Regions from separate parts of the Vibrio glycogenivorans genome, predicted to be linked through region 3. Evidence: predicted binding sites of a transcription regulator. Region 3 holds the regulator's gene; each other region holds the start of a gene.
What was found. Region 3 encodes PurR, which represses purine synthesis genes. Its sites were predicted from a motif close to TNANGNAAACGTTTNCNTNA; they were not measured.
Positions count from the first base shown of each region.

Region 1: the regulator PurR is predicted to act here: its motif matches at 2,481-2,500, upstream of ACSTTG_RS18165 (NCS2 family permease).
Region 2: the regulator PurR is predicted to act here: its motif matches at 2,785-2,804, upstream of ACSTTG_RS00550 (phosphoribosylaminoimidazolesuccinocarboxamide synthase).

Region 1 covers NZ_JBPVIS010000010.1:10,901-15,808, forward strand. Annotated here, with positions in the region: gene spoT (bifunctional GTP diphosphokinase/guanosine-3',5'-bis pyrophosphate 3'-pyrophosphohydrolase) at 1-1,257, opposite strand, end outside; gene rpoZ (DNA-directed RNA polymerase subunit omega) at 1,310-1,582, opposite strand; gene gmk (guanylate kinase) at 1,668-2,291, opposite strand; purine riboswitch at 2,587-2,686, shown strand; gene ACSTTG_RS18165 (NCS2 family permease) at 2,733-4,100, shown strand; gene ACSTTG_RS18170 (LacI family DNA-binding transcriptional regulator) at 4,165-4,908, opposite strand, start outside.
Region 2 covers NZ_JBPVIS010000001.1:116,220-121,127, forward strand. Annotated here, with positions in the region: gene ACSTTG_RS00530 (DUF3334 family protein) at 33-710, shown strand; gene ACSTTG_RS00535 (DUF2786 domain-containing protein) at 848-1,534, shown strand; gene ACSTTG_RS00540 (hypothetical protein) at 1,817-2,002, shown strand; gene ACSTTG_RS00545 (hypothetical protein) at 2,283-2,687, shown strand; gene ACSTTG_RS00550 (phosphoribosylaminoimidazolesuccinocarboxamide synthase) at 2,932-4,038, shown strand; gene ACSTTG_RS00555 (DEAD/DEAH box helicase) at 4,206-4,908, shown strand, end outside.
Region 3 covers NZ_JBPVIS010000004.1:179,997-184,904, forward strand. Annotated here, with positions in the region: gene ACSTTG_RS11540 (alpha-L-glutamate ligase-like protein) at 1-844, shown strand, start outside; gene torD (molecular chaperone TorD) at 1,023-1,676, shown strand; gene purR (HTH-type transcriptional repressor PurR) at 1,862-2,875, shown strand; cyclic di-GMP riboswitch class I at 3,014-3,125, shown strand; gene ACSTTG_RS11555 (TfoX/Sxy family DNA transformation protein) at 3,237-3,827, shown strand; gene ACSTTG_RS11560 (glycoside hydrolase family 3 C-terminal domain-containing protein) at 4,119-4,908, shown strand, end outside.

The DNA.
Region 1 (4,908 bases), on a different contig from region 3:
ACCGACATCGGTATGCACGGCGTAGGCAAAGTCGACGGCAGTGGCGCCAAGAGGTAGCTCAACAATGCGTCCTTTTGGTGTGAAGACGTAGATCTCATCTGGGAACAGATCCGATTTTACGTTTTCAATAAACTCAAACGAGTTACCGGCGCTTTGCTGCAGCTCAAGGAGGCTTTGCATCCAGCGCTGGGCTTTGACTTGAGCCGTGGTACCGGAGCGATCGCCTTTGTCTTTGTACGACCAGTGTGCTGCCACACCTTTATCCGCCATCTGATCCATATCTTCGGTGCGGATCTGTACCTCAACAGGCACCCCATGAGGGCCTACCATCGAGGTATGTAGCGACTGATAGCCATTGGCCTTTGGCACCGCGATATAGTCTTTCATTCTACTTGGGCGCGGCTTGTACAGGCTATGGACCTGACCGAGGACTCGATAGCAATCGTCGGCGGAAGTGACAACCACACGAAACGCGTAGATGTCCATAATCGTATGAAAGCGCTGCTCTTTGGTTTTCATCTTGTTGTAGATGGAGAAAAGGTTTTTTTCTCGACCAAAGACATGAGCGGTTACGCCAAATTCACTCAGTCGGCCCTCGATCTCGCTGTGGATACGCTGGATCATCTCTTTGCGGTTGCCACGCGCGGTCTTGACCACGGCTTTGAGTACCCGATAACGGTTTGGGTAAAGCGCTTCAAAACCCAGCTCTTCAAGCTCAGTTTTGATGTTGTGGATACCGAGGCGGTGGGCCAGAGGAGAGTAGATCTCGAGCGTTTCACGCGCGATGCGGCGTTTTTTATCTGGGCGCAGAGCACCTAGCGTGCGCATATTGTGCGTACGGTCAGCCAGCTTGATCAGAATAACGCGGATGTCTTGCACCATGGCAAGCACCATCTTACGAAAGTTCTCTGCCTGAGCTTCTTTTCGGTCGCGGAATTTGAGCTTATCGAGTTTGGAAACACCATCAACCAATTCAGCAACGGCGTTACCAAATTGTGCCTCAAGTTCTTCCTTGGTGACATCACAGTCTTCGATAACGTCGTGCAGCAGGGCTGCTTGCAAGGTCTCGATATCGAGGCGCATTTCGGCCAAGATACGAGCGACGGCAACGGGGTGAATGATGTACGGTTCACCGCTTGAGCGGGTTTGCCCTTCATGGGCATCACGCGCTACCACATAAGATTGACGCAGAGCCTCAATTTGAGGCTCTGTTAGGTATTCTTGGGCAACGTCTTTGAGGCTATCAAAAAGATACAAATTATGGGCCCGACTGGTTTTTCTTACTGAAAGAGGGGTTCAGTAGTGCAGATTAACGGCTGTGAGCAATGCTGCTTACGGCGGCTAGTTCTGCTGCTTCTTGTTCTTGTTGCTCTTGACGCTCACGTGCATCCAGAACTTCTTTCGTGATAAGACCCTCTTCGATTTCGCGTAGAGCGATAACCGTTGTCTTATCATTCTCTTCTGGCACTAGTGCATCTTTACCACCAGTTTGCATTTGACGAGCGCGGCGAGCCGCAATAAGAACTAAGTCGAAACGGTTACCAACTTTTTCAACAGCGTCTTGAACAGTTACGCGTGCCATGAGAACTCCAAAATAGTTAACTAAAATTTAGTGTGACGAGAAATTATACAAGCATCAAAAGGATCTTGCTAGAGGAAATATGGACTTAGTCGGCCAATAGCGCGTCAAGCATGCCTTTGTATTTTGCAGCTTGCTTATCGTGCTTCAAGCGTTCAGCACGAATGATGGCTTTAAAGTCCATTAACGCGGTATCAAAATCGTCGTTCACAATGACGTAATCATATTCATTGTAGTGTGAGATTTCTGATTTCGCTTCAGCCATACGCTTAGCGATCACGGCATCACTGTCTTGACCACGGGTGTTGAGACGGCGTTCTAACTCACCATTCGATGGTGGCAGAATAAAGATGCTTTTCGCTTGTGGCATCTGTTCGCGGATTTGACGCGCACCTTGCCAGTCGATATCAAGAAAGACATCAATGCCTTTATCCAGGTTTTCTTCAATCCAGATGCGTGATGTACCGTAGTAGTTACCGAACACTTCAGCATATTCTAGGAACACACTCTGCTCGATAAGCTCTTCGAAGTGCTCTTTTTGTACGAAGTGGTAGTGCACGCCATCTTCTTCACCAGGACGCATGCCGCGAGTCGTGTGAGAAACCGATACCTTCATCGCATAAGTTGGGTTGGTTTCAAGCATCGCTGAAATTAGGCTCGATTTACCTGCGCCGCTCGGTGCAGAAACAATATAAAGAGTACCTTTGGCCATGGACGTCTTCTCGCTCTGATTAGTCAAGGTGTTCAGCAACCGAAATTACTGAGATAAAGATAGCATACAGCCTGATAACTGACTGAAGCCGTAGGCTAAAAAATGGACGCGAAGGGTAGCATAGGTTGGCGCAGAATCACAAGTGAAGATCCGATGGCTTACAGCCAGTTCGTTATAGCACGAGCAACGCCCGGCAAACGTTTGCTTAATTTTCAGTGACTTGATTTTTATCGTGTTTTTTTGTTGTCATCAAACTGCAAAAGTTGTTGAATTTTTACTCTATCTCGATAAAATTCGCGACTAAATTCTATCGCGTTGTATATGTCAGATGAGTTGGATCTGACGTCTCTACCACTAGGCCTACCCTGGTGACTACGACTGGCACAGCACGGCGGCATATAGGGCGCGATACCACATCAACTTAATAATATAGGTTTTATTGTGAGTCTCGAAGCTGCTGCAAAGCCCACTCCATCTTCATTTCTCGATGCCAGATTCAAGCTGTCTGAGCGTAAGACAACCATAGGTACCGAGATCTACGCCGGTTTTATTACCTTCTTGGCAATGAGCTACATTCTGGCGGTTAATCCGGCCATTTTAGGCGACATCCCTGGTATGGACCGTGGTGCCGTGTTTACAGCAACCGCACTGGCGGCAGCGCTGGCTACCCTGATTATGGGCTTGTTCGGTAACTACCCTGTGATGTTGGCACCGGGCATGAGTATGAACGGTTTCTTTAAAGGCATGCTGTTCAGTGGCTCTGTGGCACTGGTTTGGCATGAGGCCTTGTTCGGTATCTTCCTCTCGGGCGTGCTGTATCTGATCCTCTCGATGACGCAGATCCGCAAAGCGATGATTGAGTCGATTCCCGAGGATCTTAAGCTTGCAATTACCGTTTCCCTAGGTCTTTTCATCGCGTTCTTGGGCCTTAAGAATGCAGGTATTATCGTCTCTAATCCAATTATCTTGGTTAGCATGGGCAACATCTCTGACCCACAAGTGATCATCGCTTACATTAGTATCTTTGTGGCGTTGGGCTGTATGATCCGTGACATCAAGCTAGCGACCTTTATCTCGTTTATTTCAGCAATTGTACTGACGGTTATTGCTGATGCCTTTATGGGCACCTCAAACGCGCCAATGCCAGAGACTCTAGTCACAGTGCCGCCAAGCATGGCGGGAAGCTTTGGTGCGATCTTCGATTTCTCAGGGTTCACCGCAGAAAAGCTGTTTGACCTGCTGTTTATCGTGGTGATCTTCCTGATTGTCGACTTCTTTGATGGTCTCAGCACTATTGTCGGTGTGGGTCGTGATGCGGGCATCATAGATAAAGATGGCAAAGTGCCGAATGCACGCTCTGCGTTAGTGGCGGACGCTGGTGGTACGGTTATCGGTTCGGTGCTAGGCACAACCTCAATTACGGCATTCTCTGAGTCAGGTATCGCATCTGCTCAAGGGGCGAAAACGGGTCTAGCCGCGGTGACGGTAGCGGGTCTATTCCTCGTGTCTCTGTTCCTTTACCCAATCTTCTCTATCTTCTCTGCAGCAATGGTTGCACCGGCGATGGTGGTCGTGGGTATCTACATGATTGGTCGTTTAGGTCAGATCAGCTGGGAACAAAAAGAGTCACGCATCGCAGCATTCTTTACCATTATGTTTACTGTTCTGAGCTTCTCGCCAGCAAACGGTATGGCAATGGGCTTTATCAGCTACGCCTTCTCTATGGTGGTGGCTGGAAAAGGCAAACAAGTCCACCCAGTGATCTACGCACTGTCAGTGTTGTTTATGCTGTATTTGGTTTTGCTATAACCCATTTCAAGAATCGATACTCTCAAGGGTCAGCTATCTGCTGACCCTTTTTGTTTTGCAGTGCTCAGTCAGTTGGAGCTGTGGAGCGCAGTGCTGTCGGGTTCGCTGTTGGGCGATAGATTGATTTGGTGCTTTGACGCACGATCAGCTCAATCGGGGGAAGGCGAGCCTCGGCATCATCACCATTGAGAAGGTTTAGAATGGAGTGCGCACACACCACGCCAACTTCCTCTACCGGCTGACGCAAGGTTGTCAGAGCTGGGGTAAAATACTGAGAGGTAGGGAGATCATCAAAACCAATCACAGAAACATCATCTGGGACTCGATAGCCATTGTCGTGCAGCGCCTTTATTGCACCATAGGCCGTTTGATCATTTGCGGCAAACAGTGCGCTAAAGTGCGCCTTAGACTCAATAAGCTCAACGGTTTTTTGATAGCCTAACTCGCAGCTAAAGTCGCCTTGCTTGACTAACTTTGGCATGGTTTTTATCCCTGCCTCTTCCAGCGCGCGCTGATAACCGTGATAGCGGGCGGCTGAGTCGGGTTGTGAGCTGTGCCCCTTAATGTGGGCGATATTGACATGGCCTTGCTGAAGCAGGTGCAGCGTTGCCATGTAGCCACCGAGCTCATTGTCGATGGTGATGCTGTGGACATTGCGCGCATTGATGTCGTAACCGACAGCGACCACCGGAATATTCTCGGCAAACTGGCAGATAAGCTCGGTTTTGATGTCACCGGTGACAATGATCACCCCATCGACATGACTTTTAGCCAGGTAGTCGAGGGCGTGATTCTCCAGGTTTTTTTG
Region 2 (4,908 bases), on a different contig from region 3:
GGCAATCATTGCCGTAGAACATGAGCGGAAAAATGCGAAAAAACAAAGTTATAACTACTGAAGACATCCTCCTCAAACTCTGCCAATCAGTCTCTCAAGTCTTTACCTCTGCCACATCATCCGATGTTTCTTATTCCGCAATGGTACAAAAAATCCATAAAACGGCACTTAAACCCGATCTGGGCTGTTTTGTCCTATTTGATGGTGGTTTTTCCGGCTTAGTCGTGATCAACTTTACCTCTCAAGCGGCACTCGAACTTTACCGCAAATATATGATCAACATGGGTATGCCAGCAGATGATCTCGCGGTACTGCATACCTCAGACGATGTCGGCGACGTGCTTGGTGAGTTGATGAACCAACTGGTGGGTGATTTTACGGTTAAAATTCGTAATGAACTGCGCACCAATATCACCCAAAACCAACCAAAAATGTTGGCCATCAATAAGCAAGTCATTCTCTCTGTCGACACTAACCTCGACCGCCCGCAAGTTCGTCGAGTGACCTTCTCTACTGAAGAGAACAACATCTTCTATCTTGAGTTGGCAATGGATAAAACCGAATTTATCCAGATGGAAGAGTTTGAGGCCGACGACGAGATCTGCCCTGACGCTATCATCGAGCAAGCGCAGAGTGAATCCGTTGAAATGCCTGTAGCGTCCAACGTGCGTGAAGAATCTGCTGACCTTCTAGATGAGCTTGGAATATAAGCTAATTATCAGAAGCTTATTCGAAATATCTGCCAAGCAACTACCAATGCAGTTGAGGTTTTTGCTGGCAATATTTCCGTTTAATGACAAAAAAAGGTAGACTAGCGGCTTTCATTTTTGTCTGTCGTAAAGTCTCCATGAGTAAACAAAAAGCCCTAAAGAAAATTGCAAAGTGTTTAGAGCTTGGCAATTCTGCTAACGTCAATGAAGCAGCCAATGCGATCAAAATGGCTCACCGTTTGATGTTGAAGTATGGTCTGGACAAGGATGATATCGAGTTTATCAAGCTGGGTAAGACCTTATCTTCTCACTTGCTGCCTGCTAACGTCAGCTCGACGCTGCTGCGCATCATTCGCGGGATCAATACCAAGTTTGGTGTTGAGGCGGTGCTGCTCAACCACAAAGGCCTTAAAAAAGTTGAGTTTATTGGCGAGGCCGACCGCGCGATTTTCGCAGCCTTTGCGTTTGATATCATCTACCGAGAGATGAACGAGCAGACTGGGCAGTTTCGTAATGGTTTCTCAGGCAGCGGCACCTCAAGCCAAGAAGTGACTCGTCGCGTGAATAGCTTCGTCTCCGGCTGGGTCGAGGGGGCGCTTGAAAAGCTCCCAGTGATCACCCCTGATGAAGAGTCAGCCAACAAAATCAATGACTACATCGATAAAGAGTTTCAAAATATTGACCGTGAGACCTTCAAAAAGCAGCTCAAGGAAGCGATGAAAAATATCACTGCTGACTACGAGAAAGGGCTAAAAAAAGGCCGTACAGTCTCGGTTAACCGCCCAATCAATGGTGCCCAAGCACCTAAGATGCTTGAAAAATAGCCGCTTGTGTACAGGCACACCTTAGTGTGCCCCTTTCGACAGGCGCTATTAGCCGTACCCAATCCAGATATGCAACTGCGTCTTAATTATGCACAAACGTGCACATAAAGTTGATATCTACCTTGTTAAGTCGCTGATTAATCTATACTGACTTCAAATATTTTAAATTTAACATCTTGTTCACATAGTTGTCGCTAAACTCACTTGTGTTAGTGCCATACTCGAACCAACTAAGAGTGGCTCTATGTAAGCCACCCAGCTCAACCCCAAAAGGAGACATTTATGTCCACGACTTATGGCACCTGTGATTGGTGTAAACAACGTCGCCGATTAAAGCAGCTCAATTACCTAGATGGTAAATATCATCACTCTTGTGAGGAGTGCATGGATCTGGCTCGCCTAGATGTACAACTCTTCAACCAAGGCGAACAAGCCTACCGCGAGCGCATGCTAAAAAAAGCCAGCTAGAAGAACAAACTCGCAGCGAAGCTGGCTTGGTTTCTATTTGCGCCCTTTTGGCTCGTTTGCAAGAATCGAGTCCTGCGCTTGATAAAACGAACTATAAACGTCCGGTTTTCGGGCGTTTTTTCGTTTCAGCGTCAGTATTTTGGGTTACCGAGCGCGAGGAAGGCACCGCAGTAATGTCGAATAGAAACTGAATCTTGAAACTGCATTGATATAAGGGGTTGATCTCTTATGCAAACAGTACTACTGTATACACATACAGCATGTATATGGAGACAGTATTATGTATCACTTGGAAGCACCACAGCATCACTCAAACACCGCTGAACCTCGCCAATCGCTACGTGACATCCCTGAGCCTGTTTTTGCTCGACTGTCTCCAGCCTCTCAATCTAACCAGTGGATATTTTTTACCGCACAATGCCCTCGCCCGACCTATGGCGAGTGCCTTCATCATGCCGTGGATGTCGATAAAGTCATGCAGCTAAAGAACTCGTGTCGCTATTCAGAGCTCGAAGTCGTTACACGCGCACTCCAATCTGGTAATGCCAGTGCTATTGTCTGCTCAGGGCACTTTAGCCAAGTGGAAAAAAACTGCCTGATCCGTCTAGCTCAAGATGCTAATTGTCAGTTGGTGTTTCTTAGTGACATGAATGGCTACTCCATAACGGGTGAAACTGTGCACTAATGCAGTGATAATTGACTCACTTTTTCTCTGCTAAAAGAGTCAGACAACAATATTATTGGTGAGGAAAAGGCTGGTTGAGGAAAAGATCAGTTGAGAAAAAGGCAAACGTTTGCTTTTTCTCTGGAACATCATTTTGGTTCTGGTATTATTCCCACGTTGTAACTATCCCAATCAAGAGTTTGGGGTATCAGATTAACCATCTTATTTCGCTTGAGCGAAATAAATCACGATAGGAATGCCTTAGATGAGCCTTGCTGATCAAGTTCTAGCCGTTAATGATGATCTTCCAATTCGCACTGATAAACCGGTCCACAGTGGCAAGGTGCGTTCTGTTTACTGGCTAACAGAAGCCGACAGCCGTCGCCTAATTAAGGAAAAAGGCTATGACGTTGCAGAAGACGCGCCACTGGCGATCATGGTGATCAGCGATCGTATCTCAGCCTTCGATTGCATCTGGCATGCAGAAGGTGGCCTAAAGGGTGTTCCTGGTAAGGGCGCAGCGCTGAACGCGATCTCAAATCACTGGTTTAAACTGTTTAAAGACAATGGTCTAGCAGATAGCCACATCCTTGATATCCCTCACCCATTTGTATGGATTGTGCAAAAAGCCAAGCCTGTGATGATCGAGGCGATTTGTCGCCAATACATCACAGGTTCAATGTGGCGTTCATACGCTAAAGGTGAACGAGAATTCTGTGGTATCGAACTGCCAGAAGGTCTAGAAAAAGATAAGAAGCTGCCTGAACTGCTAATGACCCCTTCAACTAAGGGTATCCTAAAAGGCATCCCTGGCGTACCAGAAGCAGATGATGTCAATATCACGCGCGACAATATCGTCGACAATTTTGCCGCTTTCAACTTCTCTAAAGCGGACGACATCGCGCTGTATGAAAAGCTGCTTAAAGAGGGCTTTGGCGTGATCAGCGATGCACTTGAGAAAGTCGAGCAGACCTTCGTTGATACCAAGTTTGAGTTTGGTTATGTGACTGATTCTCAGGGTGTTGAGAAACTGATTTATATGGACGAAGTTGGCACGCCTGATTCATCACGCATCTGGGATACCAAGGAGTACCACAAGGGCAATATCGTTGAGAATTCAAAAGAAGGCTTCCGTCAGTTCTTGCTTAACCACTTCCCGGACCCAGATATTCTGCTGAATAAAGAGCGCATGCCTGAGCGTGAAGCACTGGCGCGCGATAATGAGTTGCCAGTTGATGCCTTGATGGCGATCTCTGAGACTTACACTGGCATCGCCGAGAAGATTACCGGACAGCCTATCGTGCTAAGTGCTAACCCTAAGCAAGAAATCATTGACGTACTTGATAAAGAGTACGGTTTGATTGCTCAGTAAGCGTTTATACAAGCCCTATCCAATAGCCAGCCATAGCGCTGGCTATTTTTCTTTCTAAATTCATCAGTTAGATTTGCATAATCAGTCGACTGTCTTCACAATACGCAGCCTTTATTATCGTAGAGTATGCTTAATGACTCTGCCCTATCCTATTAAGAGCACCTTATATGAGCTTTTCTTCTCTCGGATTATCCGCCCCCTTACTCAAAGCAGTCGATGAGCAAGGCTACACTGAGCCATCGCCAATTCAGGCTCAAGCCATTCCCGCTGTTATCGAAGGTAAGGATGTGATGGCTGCTGCGCAAACCGGCACAGGCAAAACAGCGGGCTTTGTTTTGCCAATCCTAGAAAGGCTTGCTAGCGGACCGCGAGTGCGCAGTAATCAGGTGCGAGCACTTGTGCTCACCCCCACCCGAGAGTTGGCGGCCCAGGTACAGGATAATGCTGATAAGTACAGTCGCTACACCAATCTCAGCTCAACCGTTGTCTTTGGTGGTGTAAAAATCAACCCTCAAATGATGGCAATGCGTAAAGGGGTGGATGTATTGGTAGCCACACCAGGACGCTTGATGGACCTACATCAGCAAAATGCGGTTAAGTTCGATCAGCTTGAGGTATTAGTCCTCGACGAAGCCGATCGTATGTTGGATATGGGCTTTATTCGCGATATTAAGAAGATTTTGGCTCTGCTGCCGAAAAACCGTCAAAACCTGCTATTTTCTGCCACCTTCTCTGATGAGATCCGTGATTTGGCCAAAGGCCTAGTCAACGATCCAGTTGAAATCTCGGTCACCCCGCGCAATACCACCGCAGAGACCGTGACTCAGTCCATCTACACCACAGATAAACGCAAGAAAGCGCCACTGCTCG
Region 3 (4,908 bases):
TAAGCTTAAGACCAAGATCATTGCTGAAGCTGCTGGGTGTACCGTGCCAAAACTGATTGGCACCATCTCTACCCAGGCGGATGTAAAGCGAATCCACAACATGGTCAAGGAGTGGCCGGGCTTTGTGATCAAACCTGCTCAAGGTAGTGGTGGTAAGGGCATCCTAGTGGTTATTTCTCACCAGGATGGCGTCTACACCAAGCCCTCTGGCTCTACCATCAATGAAGAGGATGTTGAGCGCCATATCAGTAACACGCTTGCTGGCCTGTTCTCGCTCGGTGGTAAAAACGACGTGGCCGTGGTGGAGAACTTGATTAAGTTCGATGACTGCTTTGATGGCTACAGCGTTGAGGGTGTGCCTGATGTACGGATCATCGTGTTCAAAGGTTACCCTGTCATGGCCATGATGCGCTGTTCAACCACCGCTTCAGATGGCAAAGCAAACTTGCACCAAGGCGCCGTCGGGATAGGCATTGATATCGCCACAGGGCGCGCTGTCCGCGCAGTACAGTTTGACCAACCGGTTGAGCACCACCCAGACACTGGTCAAGAGCTCAGTCAACTGCAAGTCCCACACTGGGAGCGTCTGCTTGAACTTGCTGCGAGTGCCTGGGAGATGACTGGGCTTGGTTATATGGGCACTGATATGGTTCTGGATAAAGAAGAAGGACCAATGGTACTGGAGCTCAATGCTCGCCCGGGATTAGCAATACAGATTGCCAACGGCAGTGGATTGTTGCCGCGATTGCAGCATATTGAGAATCTTGAGCTCCCCGCGGAATACCCGAAACCCAAAGAGCGGGTCGCCTACGCTGCTAAGCAGTTTGGTGTCTTCAACAAGTAAGTCAGTAAACAGCAAAAATGCCGCCCTCTCATCGGGCGGCATTTTTATTTATACTAACAATCGATTACGTCAGGCCTCTTAGAAATGCTGGTCTATTACTCTCATTATTGCTCCATGCCACTATTTAGAAATTAGTTATACTTATCAACATAGTGAACGAGATGTGGGGTTGATCGTGATTGAAGAAGTGAAAGCGTTTAATGATAAGCGAGCGGAGATCTACTGGTGGCTCTCAAGCCTGTTCAGTCGAGAGTTGGACGACAAAGATCTTGCCCAGTATCAAAGCCCAGAAATTCGCGCATTTCTAAGTGGCTTGGGAGAGAACCTACAGTTAAAGCAACCCGTGGCGAACTTTATTGATACACTCAATCGCCTACAAGACCGAGAAGACGCTAAATTGGAACTCGCTGCAGATTTTTGTGACTTGTTCCTTAAATCTGATAAAGAAGGGGCGCTACCTTATGCCTCGGTATATCTAGATCCTGAACATATGCTCAATGGTCAGCCCGCTCTTGAGATGAAGCAAATCCTCGCTGAGCACAACATCCAAGTTTCCCACGGCCTAAACGAGCCCCCAGATCATCTCGGTGTTGAGCTCGATTTTCTTGGCAATCTTATCATTCGCTCGAACGAACTTGAGCAAGAGCGCCACCTCGAGCAGGCTTTTGCCGAGCAGGAGCAGTTTATCCGCCAGCATCTGCTCACTTGGGTACCCCAATTTCGTACTTTATGCAAAAAACGTGACGAGTTTGGGTTCTATGCCGCAGTGAGTGAGTTACTGGTCGCCTTTCTCGAGCTGGACTGCCTATATTTATTGGGTGAGGAAAGTTAGTCCAGCTGGCGATTAAGTTTGCACCGTAAACGATAGCAGTCTAAAATGTTCGGATATTTTTAGCCGCTTTCGTGAAAGCGGTTTTTTTATTTACCCCTTAGCGAATACCGCATTTCCCTCACCATGATACGTTCGAACGCTTGAGATCTGTGCGGTAACCATAAGTACAATTAAGGAACACACCAATGGCCACTATTAAAGATGTCGCACGTCTTGCAGGTGTCTCTACCACAACGGTATCGCACGTTATCAATAAGACTCGATTCGTTGCTGAAGCTACCCAAGAAAAAGTAAACCAAGCAGTTAAGGAGCTTAACTATGCTCCTAGTGCGGTAGCGCGTAGTTTGAAGTGTAACTCAACCCGCACCATCGGCATGCTCGTCACTCAGTCCACTAACCTATTTTTCTCTGAGGTCATCGATGGTGTTGAGAGCTATTGTTACCGTCAGGGCTACACGCTAATTTTGTGCAACACGGGTGGCATCTACGAGAAACAGCGCGACTATATTCGCATGCTGGCTGAGAAACGTGTCGATGGTATCCTGGTGATGTGCTCTGATCTGACTGAAGAGCTCAACGAGATGCTCGACAGCCACCCTAACATTCCAAAAGTGATCATGGACTGGGGCCCTGAGACCTCACAAGCTGACAAAATCATCGATAACTCAGAAGAAGGCGGTTACCTCGCAACCAAATTCCTTATCGACAAGGGCCATCAAAAGATTGCTTGCCTTAGCGGCCACTTTGAAAAGGCGGCGTGTATGGAGCGTATTAGCGGCTTCCGTCGCGCGATGGATGAGGCGAACCTCAATGTGGTTGAGGATTGGATCCTTGAGGGCAATTTTGAGTGTGATACTGCCGTCCTTGCTGCGGACAAGATCGCTGCAATGGATGAAAAGCCGACCGCGGTATTCTGTTTTAATGACACCATGGCACTCGGCCTTATGAGTCGCTTGCAAGAAAACGGTATTCGTATTCCCGAAGATATGTCGGTGATCGGTTATGACAATATCGAGCTGGCCGAGTACTTCTCTCCGCCACTGACCACCGTACACCAACCAAAACGACGCGTGGGTAAGAATGCCTTCGAGATCCTCCTCGAGCGAATCAAAAACAAGGAACATGATAAGCGAGTTTTTGAGATGCACCCTGAAATCGTGGAACGTCTAACTGTTAAAGATATCAGTCATTTAGGTTAATTTGTGTACCAAAGTTAGATATTCCTGCATTTAGTGTGCAATTGACAGAAGTTGGCTAGTCTTTTTTGGAATCGGCGTCACATTATGGTTGTTGGATATGTGATACCTATCCAGCTTTTTATTATGATTTTGTCTATGCCACGCACAGGGCAAACCATCTGAAAGGGTGGGACGCAAAGCCTCCGGCCTTACCCTTCAATTACTTGAGTGAAAACTCTCGTAGTTGAAGAAAGGTAGCGGGGTTGCCGATGGTGAAAGGACACTGCATTTAGCTGTTATTAGTAGGTGTAGGGTCGGTTTCGCTAAATTCTCGGGCCTGAATTTAGGTGGCTGTTGTTTCATTACCGAGATTTACAAAACCATGGATAGACCAATTTTAAAAGACTCAATGCGCTTGTTTGAGCAGTTAGGCAGCGTAAAGTCACGTTCAATGTTTGGCGGATTTGGCGTTTTTGTCGATGACGCAATGTTTGCACTTATCGTGCGCAATCGTTTGCACATTCGCAAATGTAGTCAACTTGATGCAGAAATTACCGCCAAGGGCCTTGAACCTTATGTTTATGAGAAGAAAGGCTTTCCTGTTGTTACCAAGTATTTTCAACTCGCCGAAGATTGCCTAGAAAATCCCCAGCGTCTACTTGAGATGGCAACCGTGGCACTCGATGCCGCGAAAAAGGACAAAATTAAGCAAGAAACCGCCAAGCCGCAGCGTCTTAAAGATTTACCTAATCTGCGCCTTGCAACGGAAAGAATGCTGAAAAAAGCGGGGATCGGCAGTGTTTCTGAGCTCGAACAAGCAGGCTCTGTTAACGCTTATCGCGCGATTCAGGAAACCCACACCGTACCAGTTAACCTTGAACTGCTCTACTCTCTAGAGGGAGCACTTAGAGGCACGCACTGGTCAGTGATCCCACAGCAACAACGTGATGCCCTAGCTAACCAGCTTTGCTAAACCTTTAGAAAACTAGCTATTCATTACTTAGATTCAAGCCAGCGACTCGCTGGCTTTTTTGATCTGTGGGTATATCTAACTTCAAATTATGGATAACTTTCATTAGCTTGAATGCTAACAGAGCAGTTTCTACTTACCCACCAGCTCCCACTTCGCGACCGAACTCACAATAATTATTTATAGCAATTCAATTGTGAAAAAAAACAAATATACCTCGATGAATTAATGGTATTTTGTTAACCAAAGCATCACTAAGGTTAACCATTACTTACTTGTCGTAGGAACCAATTAATGAAGAAGTTACAAAAATCAATTGCCCTTGTTGGGATGGGAGCCGCGTGTGTCTCTGCTCAAGAGATTGACCTCTCGTTTCAAGATCACACATTGCCAATCGAAAAACGTGCTGAAATCCTTGTGTCACAGATGACATTGGAAGAAAAAGTCAGCCAACTGCTCAATGACGCACCGGCCATTCCTCGCCTTGAGGTTCCGTCTTACAACTGGTGGAATGAAGCCCTGCATGGCGTGGCGCGTAATGGTAAAGCCACGATCTTCCCTCAAGCTATTGGTCTTGCCGCTACCTTTGATGCCGAACTGGCCAAAGAGGTTGCCAGCGCTATTTCTACTGAGGCAAGAGCCAAGTTTTCTATCTCTCAATCCATGGGTAACCACAGCCAGTACGCGGGGCTGACTTTCTGGACACCAAACGTCAACATCTTCCGTGACCCACGCTGGGGACGAGGACAAGAAACTTACGGTGAAGACCCATTCTTGACCTCGCAAATTGGTGTCGCCTTTGTGCAGGGCTTACAAGGTGATGATCCTAACTACCTAAAATCAGCAGCGACGGCAAAACACTACGCGGTACACTCAGGCCCAGAGGCGTCAAGACACCACTTCAACGCGATTCCAACTGAGCAGGACCTGCATGAAACCTACCTGCCTGCTTTTGAGGCACTGGTTAAAGATGCTAACGTCGAAACGGTCATGGCTGCCTACAACGCTGTGTTTGACAAGCCTGCCAACGCCAGCCACTTCTTGCTGCAAGACATCCTAAGAGATCAATGGGGCTTTGACGGGC